Regions from separate parts of the Actinoplanes sp. NPDC023801 genome, predicted to be linked through region 1. Evidence: riboswitches for the same ligand, from Rfam matches in the RefSeq annotation. Region 1 holds a riboswitch; the other holds the start of a gene.
The links. A riboswitch is a leader RNA that binds a small molecule or an ion and turns the genes downstream of it on or off. The one in region 1 is predicted to bind S-adenosylmethionine.
Positions count from the first base shown of each region.

Region 2: linked by a shared signal. The riboswitch ahead of AB0G04_RS04790 (aminotransferase class V-fold PLP-dependent enzyme) and the one ahead of thrC (threonine synthase) in region 1 are both predicted to bind S-adenosylmethionine.

Region 1 is NZ_JBFAAI010000001.1:222,316-229,297, forward strand. It holds gene AB0G04_RS00995 (alpha/beta fold hydrolase) at 1-566, shown strand, start outside; gene AB0G04_RS01000 (ABC transporter permease subunit) at 563-1,432, shown strand; gene AB0G04_RS01005 (GNAT family N-acetyltransferase) at 1,586-2,494, shown strand; SAM riboswitch class I at 2,673-2,811, shown strand; gene thrC (threonine synthase) at 2,821-4,104, shown strand; gene AB0G04_RS01015 (hypothetical protein) at 4,308-4,793, opposite strand; gene AB0G04_RS01020 (GNAT family N-acetyltransferase) at 4,816-5,319, opposite strand; gene AB0G04_RS01025 (hypothetical protein) at 5,401-6,129, shown strand; gene groL (chaperonin GroEL) at 6,430-6,982, shown strand, end outside.
Region 2 is NZ_JBFAAI010000002.1:56,567-63,548, reverse strand. It holds gene AB0G04_RS04810 (glycoside hydrolase domain-containing protein) at 1-762, opposite strand, end outside; gene AB0G04_RS04805 (HD domain-containing protein) at 1,003-1,557, shown strand; gene AB0G04_RS04800 (M20/M25/M40 family metallo-hydrolase) at 1,546-2,619, opposite strand; gene AB0G04_RS04795 (DUF1684 domain-containing protein) at 2,629-3,414, opposite strand; SAM riboswitch class IV at 3,489-3,603, shown strand; gene AB0G04_RS04790 (aminotransferase class V-fold PLP-dependent enzyme) at 3,620-4,843, shown strand; gene AB0G04_RS04785 (GH92 family glycosyl hydrolase) at 4,943-6,982, shown strand, end outside.

The sequences.
Region 1 (6,982 bases):
TCGCCGGACTGGGTGACTCGGTGCACCGCAAGACCCGCAAGTACAGCCACGGCATGCGGCAGCGGCTCGCCATCGCGCAGGCCATGCTCGGCCTGCCCGAACTGCTGGTCCTCGATGAGCCGACGGACGGGCTCGACCCGCCGCAGATCGCCGAGATGCGCCGTGTGCTCCAGCGGTACGCCACCGACGGCCGGGCCGTGCTGGTCTCCAGCCACCTGCTCGCCGAGGTGGAGCAGACCTGCACGCACGCCGTGGTCGTCAACAAGGGCCGGATCGTCGCGTCCGGCCCGGTCAGCGACATCGTCGGGGAATCCCCGTCGGTGCAGCTCGACGTATCGGACGTGCCGGCCGCCACCCGGATCCTGGAGGAGCTGGGCGTGCGGTCGGTGAAGACGGAGGGTGCGAACGGCCTGATCGTCGACATGAACGGCACGGCCCGGTCCGAGGTGGTCGCCTCGCTGGTCGGGGCCGGCATCGGGGTGGATCGGCTGGTGCCGCGCCGGCGGCTCGAAGACGCCTTCCTGTCCCTGGTCGGCGACAACTCGCGAGGAAGTGGAGACCGATGAGCACGGTGGAGGCCGCGGTCGGATACAAGGCGTCGGGCACCCTGCCGATCTGGGCCGAGATGCGTCGCCAGGCCTCGCGGCGGCGCACCCAGATGGCACTCGGGTTCATGGTGCTGCTGCCGGTCATCGTGTGGGCAGCCTTCGAGTTCGGCAACGCCGAACCGGGCGACGACGACGGTGACGGCGGCGGCTCGTTCAGCAGCATCGCTGACCTCGCCACCTCCGGCGGGCTCAACTTCGCCCTCTTCAGCCTGGCGGTGTCGGCCGGATTCCTGCTGGTCGTGGTGGTGGCGCTGTTCTTCGGCGACACCGTGGCGAGCGAGGCCAGCTGGGGCAGCCTGCGCTATCTGCTTGCGGTCCCGGTGCCCCGGGCCCGGCTGCTCGGCATCAAACTGATCGTCGCCGGGGCGTACTCGCTGCTGGCCCTGTTCCTGCTCGTCGGCACCGCGCTGCTGATCGGCACGGTGCGGTACGGCTGGTCGCCGATGGGCAGCACCATCGCCGCCGAGATCCCACCGGCCGAAGGCCTGGCCCGGCTCCTCGGCATCGTGGCCTACCTCGCGGTGACGATGCTCGTGGTCGCCGGCCTGGCGTTCCTGCTCTCGGTGCTGACCGATGCGGCCCTGGGTGCGGTCGGCGGCGCTGTGATGCTCTGGATCCTCTCCAACATCCTGAACCAGATCGAGGCCCTCGGTAACCTGCGGAAAGTCCTTCCGACGTACTACACCGAAGCCTGGCGCGGCATGCTGTCCACTCCGATCCAGTCCGACGAGCTGGCCAAGGGCGCGATCTCGGCGGTCATCTACGCCACGCTCTTCTGGGGCCTCGCCTTCTACCGGTTCACCCGCAAGGACGTCACTTCTTGATTTCGTACGGGACTCGCAGGGTCCCGTGACTCCGCCGGACGGCGTGGGCGGCACTCCGGACCGTCCCACGCCGCCGGCTCATGCATGGGGAGACGGCTACGACCGGCCGATATCGGTTGACGGCTGAGGCATCCGGGCGGTGACATGGCGCCCGTGACGGCTGACTTCTCGATCCGCCCCGCCCGCCCCGGCGACGCTTCCGCCCTCGCGGCGCTCCGGCGGGAGGTCTACCCGTACATGGTCCGGGGCGAGGCGACGATCCGCCGGATGATCGTCTCGCCGCCGCCCGGCACGGACCGGATCTTCCTGGTGGCCGATCGGGCCGGCGAGCCGGCCGGCACGGTGTCCGCGTTCCGCCAGCCGCGTTCCGCCGATGCCGGATTCGGCCAGGTCGCCGTCCAGGTGCACCCGGACCACCGGGGCCGGGGCATCGGAACCGCCCTGCTGGCGGAGGCCACCGACTACCTGCGGGCCGTCGGCGTCACCCGGGCCGATACCTGGGCCGTCCCGGAGTCGCTCGGGTTCGCCCGCCGCAACGGTTTCGAGCCGTCCCGCGAGATGCGCTACTCGGCTCTGGACCTGACCGCGTTCACCGGCGTTCCCGATGCCGGGCCGGGCATCACGCTGGTACCGCTGAGCGAGGTGACCGAGCAGGCGCTCTACGAGGCCGACGTGGCGGCGGCCACCGACGAGCCGGGTGACGTCCCGTCCCAGCCGATGCCCTATCCGACATGGCGCTACGAGACCTGGGAGGAGCCGGGCCTGGATCGGGACGTGAGCACCGCGGCCGTGGCCGGCGGAGTGATCGTGTCGTTCTCGCTGCTGTTGCGAGACGGCGACCGGGCCTGGTCGGACATGACCGCCACGGTTCCGGAGCACCGTGGTCGCGGCCTGGCCCGCCTGGTGAAGACGGAGACGCTGCGCCGGGCCGCGGCCGGGGGCGTGCGCACCGCCTACACCAGCAACGACGAGACGAACACCCCGATGCTGGCCGTGAACTCCCGTCTCGGCTACCGCCCGATCGCCACCCAGTTGTCCTGCCTGGCCACCCTCACTTCGTAACCCAGCCGCAGCCCGTGGTGAGTGGCGGTGCGCTGGTGGGCGTAGGTGACCACGCGGGGGTGGGGCGGCGCCGGTGGGCGTACCGGCGAAAGGTTCTGGAGAAGGAGGTCGCTCACACCTCGGGAACTCAGGGTGGTGTTGACGGAATCTCGTCGTAAGGTGTGGGAAACAACTGAATACCTCATCCAGAGGGGCAGAGGGATACGGCCCGACGAAGCCCCGGCAACCACCGCGCAGCGATTCTCGATGACGAGCCGCGTGTGGCAGGTGCTAATTCCGTCCCCGTTCCGGCAGGTCGCCGCGGGGAAAGATGAGAGGAAACTCTAGTGACGTCTGTCGTCAGCGCACCCTCTGCCACCTCCACGTCGCCCGCGAAGGGCCTGATCTGCCGCGCCTGTGGTGCCGAGTACCCCCTCGCCGCGCAGCACGCCTGTTACGAGTGTTTCGGCCCGCTCGAGGTCGCCTACGACGAGGCGGCACTCGCGCGGGTGACGCGGGCCCAGATCGAGGCGGGGCCGCAGAACATCTGGCGTTACGCGGCTCTGCTGCCGGCCGGACAGGACCCGGCGACCCGGGTGACCCTCGACCCGGGCCTGACCCCGCTGGTCGCCGCACCGCAGCTGGCCGCCGCGATCGGCCTGCAGGCGCCGCTGTGGGTGAAGGACGACTCGCAGAACCCGACTCACTCGTTCAAGGACCGGGTCGTCTCGGTGGCCCTGACCGCGGCCAAGGAGCTGGGCTTCAAGCGGTTCTCCTGCGCCTCGACCGGCAACCTGGCCAACTCGGTGGCCGCCCACGCGGCCCGTGCCGGGGTGCCGAGCATCGTCTTCATCCCGTCCGATCTGGAGCAGGGCAAGATCATCACGACCGCGGTGTACGGCGGCGAGCTGGTGGCCATCGAGGGCTCCTACGACGACGTGAACCGGCTGTGCAGCGAACTGGTGGAGACCGACGAGTTCGAGGACACCGCGTTCGTGAACGTGAACGTGCGGCCGTTCTACGCCGAGGGCTCGAAGACCCTGGGGTACGAGGTGGCCGAGCAGCTGGGCTGGCGCATCCCGGCGCAGGTGGTCATCCCGATGGCGTCCGGTGAGCTGCTCACCAAGATCGACAAGGCGTTCACCGAACTGGTCGAGATCGGACTGGTCGAGGCCCCGGAGGGCGGCTGGACCGTCTTCGGTGCCCAGTCCGAGGGCTGCAACCCGATCGCGGTGGCCCTGCACGCCGACACCGACGTGATCACCCCGGTCAAGCCGACCGGTATCGCGAAGTCGCTGAACATCGGTGACCCGGCCGCCGGGCCGTACGCGATCGAGGCGGTCCGCCGCACCGGTGGCTGGATGGACTACGCGAACGACGACGAGATCCGTGAGGGCATCCGGCTGCTCGCCGAGACGACCGGTGTCTTCGCCGAGACCGCCGGCGGCACGACCGTGGCGGTGCTCAAGAAGCTGGTGGCGAGCGGCAAGCTCGACCCTGCGAAGGAGACCGTCCTCTACAACACCGGTGAGGGTCTGAAGACGCTCGACGCGGTGGCCGGCCAGGTTGGACCGACCCACACGATCAAGCCGTCGCTGAAGGGCGCGCGGGAGGCCGGTCTGCTGGGATAGGTCACCATTTCGTGACCTTCTCTCACTGTCGGTAATCGGCAATCAGCCGGTTGTCGAGAATTACCTCCTCCGAGGACTTGCACTCCGATCTCCGGATCGGCAGGATGCTCTCTGCGGGAGGATGCGACGCCGTACGAGGCCCCTCACCTGGACATTGGCGACAATCTCCGAGGGTCCCAACGATCCAGCGCTGACCCATCTGGCTACGTGCCCGGAGGTGCTGTGCGTCCGTCCTCCCGACCAAAAATCCTGCGAACCCCCGGCCGGTCAAGAGTCTTGCGAACCCACGGCCGCAGTGGGAGCTCTTCCGGGTAATGCCCGTCGGCGAGTCCCGCGTTCTTCTCGAACCAGTTGCGGACGCCGTACGACGTGGTCAGTGCGATCGACCAGCCACACGCGACCCAGTAGGCGGGCCAGAACAGCGGGCCGAACAACGCGTACTGGCCGGCATGGCGGCATTCGTGGGTGAAGAGCGGGGCCCGTTCCTCCGCCAGCAGCCACTCGGCGCTCCGGTTCGTGATGATCACCGAGCCGACCGTGAAGCAGCTTCCGGCCGGCATCCTGAAGCGGAAGTTCTCGGCTATCAGGACACCGTGGCGGCCGCGCCGGATCCGGGTGCCGGTGACCGCGGCCAGCAGCAGCCCGACGAGGGTCGTCCCGTTCACGGCGGTCAGCGCCGTCCGGGTCACGTGCCACCCGCGCCCGGCCATCTCAGACCGGCCGGCGCATCTGCAGCTCGGTCAGGACCCGGACGGTCGGATGCGGCATGCGGACCCCGGTGTCGACGAAACCGAGTTTCTCGTACGCCCGGACGGCCCGGTCGTTGCCGCAGACCACCTCGAGCATCAGCTCGTCACGCCCGGCCGCCGCGGACCAGTCGGCGACCGCCTCGACGAGCTGGGCGAGCAGCTTGCCGCCCCGGTGGGCCGGTGTCAGGTAGACCGCGAAGATCACCGTGCAGCCCGGTTCGCCGGGGACCGTGGTGCCGCCGGCATGCCCGATCAGCGGCCCGCCCGGGTCGGCGATGAACTGGGCCGTCTCGAACCCCTCGGCCGACTGCCGGATGCGCTGCCGGTAGCCCTCGTGAGACCGGGCCGCGGCCTGGGCCAGGGTCTCCAGGAAAGCGAGTGGACTGTCCGCGAGCATCTCCAGCCGCAGCGCCCGGACACGCGCGGTGTCCTCCGGCGTGACGCGGCGTACCTCCCAGTTCTCCATGGGTCATCCCTACCGCCGCCGGATCCGGTCGGCAACCGGGTTGTCGCGAAGCTGAGTGGTGGTCTGCGACATGATTCGACGATGAACGATGAATTGCCCCGGCCGTACGCGGAGGCGCCCCCTTCCGCCGAGCCGCTCTCCGGCTTCCAGCTCGTGCGGGCCCGGCCGTGGGCCGTCGCCGCGACGGCTGTGCTCGCCGTCGCGCTGACGGCCGCACAGGTGTGGGTGTGGCTGCACTGGGTTCCGGCCACCGGTCCGATCGCCGAGCTGGACGCGTCGTACGGCCTCGTGAACCGGCTGGCCGAGTGGGTCTTCCTCCCGTTCCTGGGGGCCCTCCCGTTGCTGGTGCCGCTGGTCGTGATCGCCGCGCTCGCCGGGCGCCGGGTGACCGTGGGCCGGGCGCTGGCGCTGTGGGCCTTCTCCGCTCTGCTGTCGATCGTGGAGAACCTGTTGATCATGGGTGCCTTCCTCGCGGTCTACGGCGGTGCGGGCAGCGACGGGACCACGGTCGTGCTCAAGGTGATCGAGATCGGCTGGCTGGTCCTCGCCGCGGTGGCGGCCCGCCGGCTGCTGCCGCTCCCGGGGTACCCACTGATGCGAGGGCCCGACCTGGTGGTGATCGTCGTGGCGTCGGTCGCCGTGATGCTGGTGACCATGCCGCTGGGGGAGCTGGGGCTGAACCGGTGGGCCGGGACGGCGCTGTGGGCGTTGCTCGTCATGGTGTGGTCGTTTGCGGTGCTCGTCACGTCGGCCCCGAAAGGTTCCGCGTGGTCCGGTACCCCCGCTGACCTGCGGCGGCAAGATCCTTAACCGAAACGGCGGCCTGTTCGGGGGTTTCGCGAGAAGATGGGGTTTCTTGCACTCGCCATCGGAGAGTGCTAAACAAGTGATTGGCACTCGCGCATGCTGAGTGCCAGCAGGTCGGGACGGTGGGGTTCCGGTCGCGGTGCTGCCATCGGCATCGGGGCACGGAGCCGGTCGTCGCGGGCTATCCGGCTCGGCCTGAGGACGTCACATCGCCAGGTGGTGACGTCCGCAGACGTTCCTCAACGTGCGGAGAGCGGGGCCGACGAGGCCCGGCACCGCGGATGTCCGGGAGGACAACGCCGTATGGCCAAGATCATCGCATTTGACGAGGAAGCCCGTCGCGGCCTCGAGAGCGGCATGAACCAGCTCGCCGACGCCGTGAAGGTGACGCTCGGCCCCAAGGGTCGCAACGTCGTCCTCGAGAAGAAGTGGGGCGCTCCCACGATCACCAACGATGGTGTATCCATCGCCAAGGAGATCGAGCTCGAGGGCACCTTCGAGAAGATCGGCGCCGAGCTGGTCAAGGAGGTCGCCAAGAAGACCGACGACGTCGCCGGTGACGGCACGACGACGGCGACCGTCCTCGCCCAGGCGCTGGTCCGTGAGGGTCTGCGCAACGTGGCCGCGGGCGCGAACCCGCTCGGCCTGAAGCGGGGCATCGAGGCCGCGGTCGCCAGCGTTTCCGAGGCGCTCTCGCAGCTCGCCAAGGACGTGGAGACCAAGGAGCAGATCGCCTCCACCGCCTCCATCTCGGCCGGTGACTCCACGGTCGGCGAGATCATCGCCGAGGCCATGGACAAGGTCGGCAAGGAAGGCGTCATCACCGTCGAGGAGAGCAACACCTTCGGTCTCGAGC
Region 2 (6,982 bases), on a different contig from region 1:
GTACTGCTTCATCCGCCGTTTCGGCTGCCAGTAGGACGCCGGGATGACCTTGTCGGTGACCGTGACGACCTGGTCCCAGCGGGCGAAGTCGACGTAGTCGGGCCGCACGTAGCCGGGCTGGTGGTAGACGGCCACCTGGTCGGCGATGCCGGAGGCGGCGCTGGAGTAGTAGCCGGAGAAGTAGCCGAAGTCGTGCAGCCGGGCCGACCACGCGCTCATGAACTGCAGCACACCGTTGCGGCAGGCGGCGTCGTTCGTCCGGTACGACTCCATGTCGTAGATCAGCACGCTCTCCCGGGCGAGCCCGAGAGCGGTGGCCTGCCGGACGGCGTCCTCGGCGGTGGCCCGGCCCTGCGCGGCCGCCTTCGTGTTGTCGATCAGGTTCCGCTTGCCGGTGATCGTGGTGCAGCTGGCCTGCGGGCCGACGTAGAGCGGGATCAGCCGCCAGCCCCGGTTGACCTGCTCGCGTACCCAGCCGGCGGTCAGGTTCTTCTGCGTGCATCCGCGGTTGTTGCCGCCGAAGTAGATGCCGGCCGCCCGGTACGGCGACGACTTGAGCCACGCGGCCATCGCCTCGCTCGACGGGGCGGTGCAGGCGTCGAACCCGTAGCCGGTGAAGTTGCCCGGCTGCGGCGCGAGCGCGGTGGCGGCACCCGCATTGCCGTTGATCAGGGCCAGCGGGCTCAGCGAGATCGTCACGACCACCGCAGCGAGAAGCCGCCTCCGGTATCTGACGACGCCGGCGGTGAACTTTCGCAACATAGGGACCTGCTTCGTCGACTGGGAAGGCCCATCGAGGTAAACAGATGGATCAAGCCGGGCACAGGGCCGATCGGCTGGTTGTCCGCTGTCCGAAAAGGCCAAGACCGTCCGTGATCCGGCGGGCCGGTTTCGCCCCGGAAATCCGTCGCCGTCCGGCCCGGGCCCACGCGTAGCCGGTGATTCGGTCCGCGGACACGCCTCGGCCACCCGCCGTTAACCTGCGCGGACCACCATCCGGCGATGACCGCTGTTCTCGCACCCACCCGGGCCCTGCTGGCGCGGGCCGTCGCCGAGTCCCTGATCGGTGACAGCGGCAATCGCTGGCGGCACACCGCCGGTGTGGCCGAGAAGGCGGGTGAGCTCGCCGACCGGCTCGGCCTCGACCCGGACGTCCTGGTGGCGGCCGCGTGGCTGCACGACGTCGGCTATGCGGCGCCGATCGCGCTGACCGGTTTCCACCCGCTCGACGGTGCCGTGCACCTGAGCGCCGAGGGCTGGCCGGCCCGGATCGCCGGACTGGTCGCTTTCCACTCCGGCGCCCGGTTCGTGGCCGCGGCCCGCGGTCTCGGCGAGCAGCTGGCGGCGTTCCCCGACGAGCGCAGCCTGATGGCCGACGCGCTGACGTACGCCGACCAGACGACCGGCCCCAGCGGCCTGCGGGTCGACCCGGAGGCGCGCTACACCGAGATGCTGCTGCGCCACGGTCCCTGCTCGTGGAACGCGAAGGTCGACGGCGCCCGCCGCCCGCACCTGCGTGGGGTCACGGCCCGCGTCGAGCACGCGCTAGCCGCCTAGGGCCCTCAGGAAACCGGCGAGCGCCTGCCGGTACGGCCCGAGCGTGCGCAGGTCGACATACTCCTCCGGCCCGTGCTGCCCGTCGCCGCCCGGCCCGAAGATGACCGCGTCCACGCCCTCCGCCGAGTAGAAGCGCCCGTCGGCCGCCCCGTGCTTGCGCAGCAGCGACCCGTCGAAGCCGGCATCGCGTGCCGCCGCCTGCAACAGCCGCACCTCGGGGCTGTCCGGATCGGCGTGATGCGGCGCTCCGACGGCCTCCACCACCACGTCGGCCTCACCACCCGTGACGGCCCGCAGGTGGGCCGCCACCTCGTCGGGCCCGCGCCCGGCGAGATCGGGGTCCGACGGCGGGAACCGGATGTCGAGCAGCGCCGACGCCGCGGCCGGCACCACGTTGGCGGCCCGGTTCGGGGTCTCGATCCGGGCCACGTTGACGGTCGTCACCCATTCCTCCGCGGCCGGCACCGGATAGCGGTCGAGCAGCCGCCGCACCGCCCCGGTCACCGTCAGCAGCGCGTTGGAGCCGAGCCACGGGTAGGCGGCGTGCGCGGTGCGGCCGGTCGCCGACAGCCGGGCCCGGATGATGCCCTTCGACTCGGTGACCACCCGCAGGCCGCTCTGCTCACCGATGACGACGAACCCGGCCCGGACCCCCTGCGCCACCTGGTACCCGGTCCCGTCGAAGCCGCCCACCTCCTCGTCGGTGACGAGCTGCAGCCCGAGCCCGTACGGCAGCGTGCCGGCCACCTCCCGGAACACCCGGGCCATCACCAGGGCAGCGGCCTTCATGTCGTGGGTGCCGCGCCCGTAGAGGCGGTCGCCGTCGAGCCGGGCGGTGAACTGGTGCGGCTCGCCGGGAACCACGTCCAGGTGCGCGTTGAGGATCACCCGCGGTGGCAGGCCGTCGCGGGTGACGAGCGCGCTCGGCTTGCCACCGGACTCGAACCGGCGTATCCGGAAGCCGGGGCCGGCGACGGCGAGCACCAGTTCCAGCGCGCGCCGCAGGTCGTCCGGGCGATCGGCGGTCGAGCGGATCCCGATCAGCTCGGCAAGCTGCTCCATCGGCCGAACCTACCGCGGGATCCGTTCACCCGCCTCGATCGCGACGGCGAGCCTGTTGCCGGCCGGCGGCAGCGGGCAGGTGGCGAACTCGGTGTAGGCGCACGGCAGGTTCGTGGCCCGGTTGAAGTCCAGCTCGACGGCACCGTCCGCGGCGGGCGGGGCGATGAACAGGCTCCGGTTCGCGGCGTAGGTGGTCAGCCCGGACGTCGCGTCGGTGAACAGCACGAACAGCGACCCCGGCGCCGCACCGTTGAACACGGTGAGCGAGAACGTCTTCCCGCCGATCCCGAACTCGACCCGGCCCGGTGACTCGTAGACGTGCTCGATGCCCTCGGCGACCGAACCCACGGTGATCGGCTCCGGCTCGTCGAACGGCAGGTAACGCCCGGCCACCACCCACTTCTCGTCGGCGGGGTAGGCGGGTGTGCCGGGGTAACCGGTCAGCACCGGGTTCGCCGGGTTCCGTGGCCGCACCACGTCGTACCCGCCACGGCGGGCGATCTCGATGCGGATGTCGCCGTGTTCCACGGTGCGGTCGGCGCGCTCGGCAAGCGGCTCGAACGTGTGCGTGCCGGTGACGGTGGCGCCGTCCACGACGATCGACTCGCCGCCGCCGAGCGCCACGGTCACGCCGGCCGGGCTGGTGCTCCACTCACCCGGCGCGTCCGGGAAGCTCCGCGGCTCCTCGGTGAGCCAGTGCAGGCCGGTGATGGAGAGGAAGCCGTGCGGGTCGGCGCGCCGTTGCTCGTGGCCGGCGTGCCATTGGTCCCACTGCTCCTGGAACGAGGTCGTCATGGAGCATGACCCTAATCTCTACTTGCGGCATGGGATATGGCCGTGCGCTGTGACTTCTGCTAATTTCGACGGCAGGTCATGAGTGCCAGCGCGAAGCCCCGGCTTGCTGGCCGGCAACCCTTCCGTTCGCGACGGGGTGCCCCGGGTGAGGACCGGGCCGGTGTCGCCCGACACCGGCAAACGGCGAACCCGTGGAGGCGCGGTCATGTCCTTTTCCCCTCTCGATGTCATCGGTGACGGCAGCGACTTCGTGCACCTCGACTACGCGGCCTCGGCCCCCTGCGTGCGGGCGGCCGCCGACGCCGTCGCGGATCTGCTGCCGCGGTACGGCAGCGTGCACCGGGGCACCGGGGTGCGGTCACAGGCGTCCACCGTCGCGTACGAACTCGCGCGCGACGTGGTCGCCGAGTTCACCGGAGCCCGCCCCGGCGACACGGTGATCTTCACCCGGAACACCACTGACGCGCTGAACCTGCTGGCCCGCGCCCTTCCGCCGGGCACCACGACGGTGCACTTCGACGGCGAGCACCACGCCAACCTGCTGCCCTGGCCGAACCCGCTGCGCCTGCCCGCCCCGGCCTCACCGGACGAGGCGGTCAGCGCGCTCAAGTCGGCGCTCGACGGTCTGACCGGCCCGGCCGTGCTGACGGTCACCGGGGCGAGCAACGTGACCGGCGAGCTGTGGCCGGTCCGGGAACTCGCCGGCGTGGCCCACTCGTACGGCGCCCGCGTGATCGTCGATGCCGCCCAGCTGGCCCCGCACGTGCCCGTCGACCTCGACGACCTGGACGCCGACTATCTGGCCTTCTCCGGTCACAAGCTGTACGCCCCGTTCGGCGCCGGAGTGCTCGCCGGCCGATCCGACTGGCTGGACGCGGCCGACCCGTACCTGGCCGGTGGCGGTGCCAGCGCTGCCGTCGGTGACCGGCCCGGTGATCTGACCTGGGCGACGGGGGCGGCCCGGCACGAGGGCGGTACCCCCAACCTGCTCGGCGCCGTGGCGCTGGCCGCCGTCTGCGAGGCCCTCACCACGGCCGGCCGGCACGAGGTGCGCGTCCACGAGCAGAAGCTGCTGGCCCGGCTCCGTGCGGGTCTGACCCGGGTGCCCGGCGCGACCGAGGTCAGCCTGTTCGGCCCGGACCACCCGCGGGTCGGCATCGTGTCGCTGGCCCTGCCGGGGCACGACCCGGCCGAGGTGGCCCGCCGGCTGGGGCGGGAGCACGGCATCGGCGTCCGGGCCGGGCAGTTCTGCGCCCATCCGCTGGTCCGCCGGCTGTCCGGGGCCGGCCGGACCGGCGCCTGCGGTGACGGCGTGCCCGGCCTGCTGCGCATCAGCTTCGGCCTGGGCAGCACCGGAACCGACGTGGACCGGGTGGTGACCGCGCTGGCCGCCGTGCTGGCAACGGAATCCGGGACTGATCGCACCTGAGCCACGGCCGCCGACTTCGACCGGATGCTCAAAGCCTGCTTCGAGGGAGTTCACCTGCGCGAAACCATCGGGGCATCCGTGGCCGGTTAGAGTCCGGCCATCCTCGACAACGTTGATCCCTTCATCGGTACGGCGGCCACCGATCTGCCCCGGGCACACGGTCTCGCCGCTACCTGGTGGTGGCCGAAACCGCAGGTGGGTAACACCCACCCGGGCGCCACCTCCCCCCTCGGCATGGTCTCCGCGTGCGCCTACTCGGGGGCGTACCCGACGGGATACGGCCGGTACGCCAAGAACACCGAGGGCGTGCCGGAGGAGATGTTCGAACGGCACCAGGCCTCCGGCTTCACCCATTTCCAGCAGTCCGGCACCGGCGCGATCCGCAAGTACTACAACTACGTGCGGGTCACCCCGATGGTGCAGCCCCTCGACGACCTCGGTCAGTCGTGGCCGCTGGAGGACGAGCGGGCCGAGGCCGGCTACTACGCGGCCAACCTCGACACCGGGGTGCGCTGCGAGATAACGGTGGGGGAGAAGGTCGCGGTCCACCGCTACACGTTCCCCGACCACCACAGCGCCCGGGTCGTCATCGACCTGTCCTGCGGGGGGCTCGGCATCGACCTGGGCCGGACCATCCCGCTGCGCGCGCAGGCCGAGAGCATGGGTCACGGCCGCGCCCAGGGCACCGTGGTGATGGAGGGTATCCCGCTCTCGGTGTACATCGAGGTGGAGAGCCCCGGCTGGCGGCAGATGCTCTGGTACGACCGGCGGCTCATCCCGGGCGGCACCCGCCTCGACTTCGACAGCATCCGGCACACCACGCTGCGCCCGTTCGGGATGCTGTTCATGGGAGCGGCCCGCGCCGGGCAGACCATCGAGGTCCGGATGGGCTTCTCGTTGCGCGGCTGCGACCAGGCCCGGCAGAACCTGGAACGCGAGTGCGGCACCGGCGTCGCTGCGTTCGAGACGGTCCGGGCGCGGACCCGGTCGAGCTGGCGCGACCACCTCGGCCGGATCCAGGTCGACGGTGGCACCCAGGCCCGGCGGACCGTGATGGCGACCGCGCTGTACCACTCGCTGGTCAAGCCGTGCATCGCCGCCGACGAGAGCCCCAGCTGGCCCGATCCCGGCCCGTACGCCTTCGACATCTGCACCATGTGGGACATCTACAAGACCCAGATGCCGCTGCTGTCGGCGATCGCCCCGGACCGGTACGGCGACATGCTGGAGTCCCTGATCCGGGTCTGCGAGGAGGAGGGCAACTTCCCGATCGGCTACCGGATGGCCCGCGGCGCCGACCGGTTCTTCCGGCAGGCCAGCGCGCTCGCCCACACCGCGCTGGCCGACGTGCACGCCCTGAAACGACCAGGTATCGACTGGAGCTGGGCGCTCGTGCACATGGTCGACGACCTACGCCGGATGTACGGCGAGGACTTCTGGGAGCACGGGGTGGTGCACCCGATCACGCACACCCTCGATCTCTCGTACGCCCACCACTGCACCGCCAAGGTGGCCCGCGCCCTCAACGACCACCGTCTCGCCGCCGACCTGGAACGGCGCAGCCGCGACTGGGTCAACGCCTTCGACCCGAAGACCGGCCTGCTGCGCGACTCGGAGTTCTACGAGGGCGGCAAGTGGAACTACTCGTTCCGCCTGATGCACGACATGGCCGGCCGGATCGCGCTGGCCGGCGGCGACGGGGCGTTCAGTTTCATGCTGGACCGGTTCTTCGGCTACGGCGCGGCCCCGGTGAAGCAGCCCGGCCGCTGCCCCGACCCCGCCGAGATGGCCGCCGGCTACGCGCTGAACCGTTTCGAGGGCCTCAACAACGAGCCGGACATGGAGGCTCCCTGGGCCTACCACTACTCGGGCCGGCCGGACCGCACCGCCGAGGTGGTCAGCTCGGCGCTGACGTGGCAGTTCGGCACCGGGCCGGGCGGCCTGCCGGGCAACGACGACTCCGGTGGACTGAGTGCCTGGTACGTCTGGGCGTCGCTGGGTCTGTTCCCGGTCGCCGGGCAGAACCTGTTCCTGGTCAACGCACCCGCCTTCGCCCGCGCCGCGATTCAGGTCGAGGGCGGCGAGTTCGTCGTCGAGACGTCGGGACACCGGGAGACGCCGATCGGTGTCGACGGGATC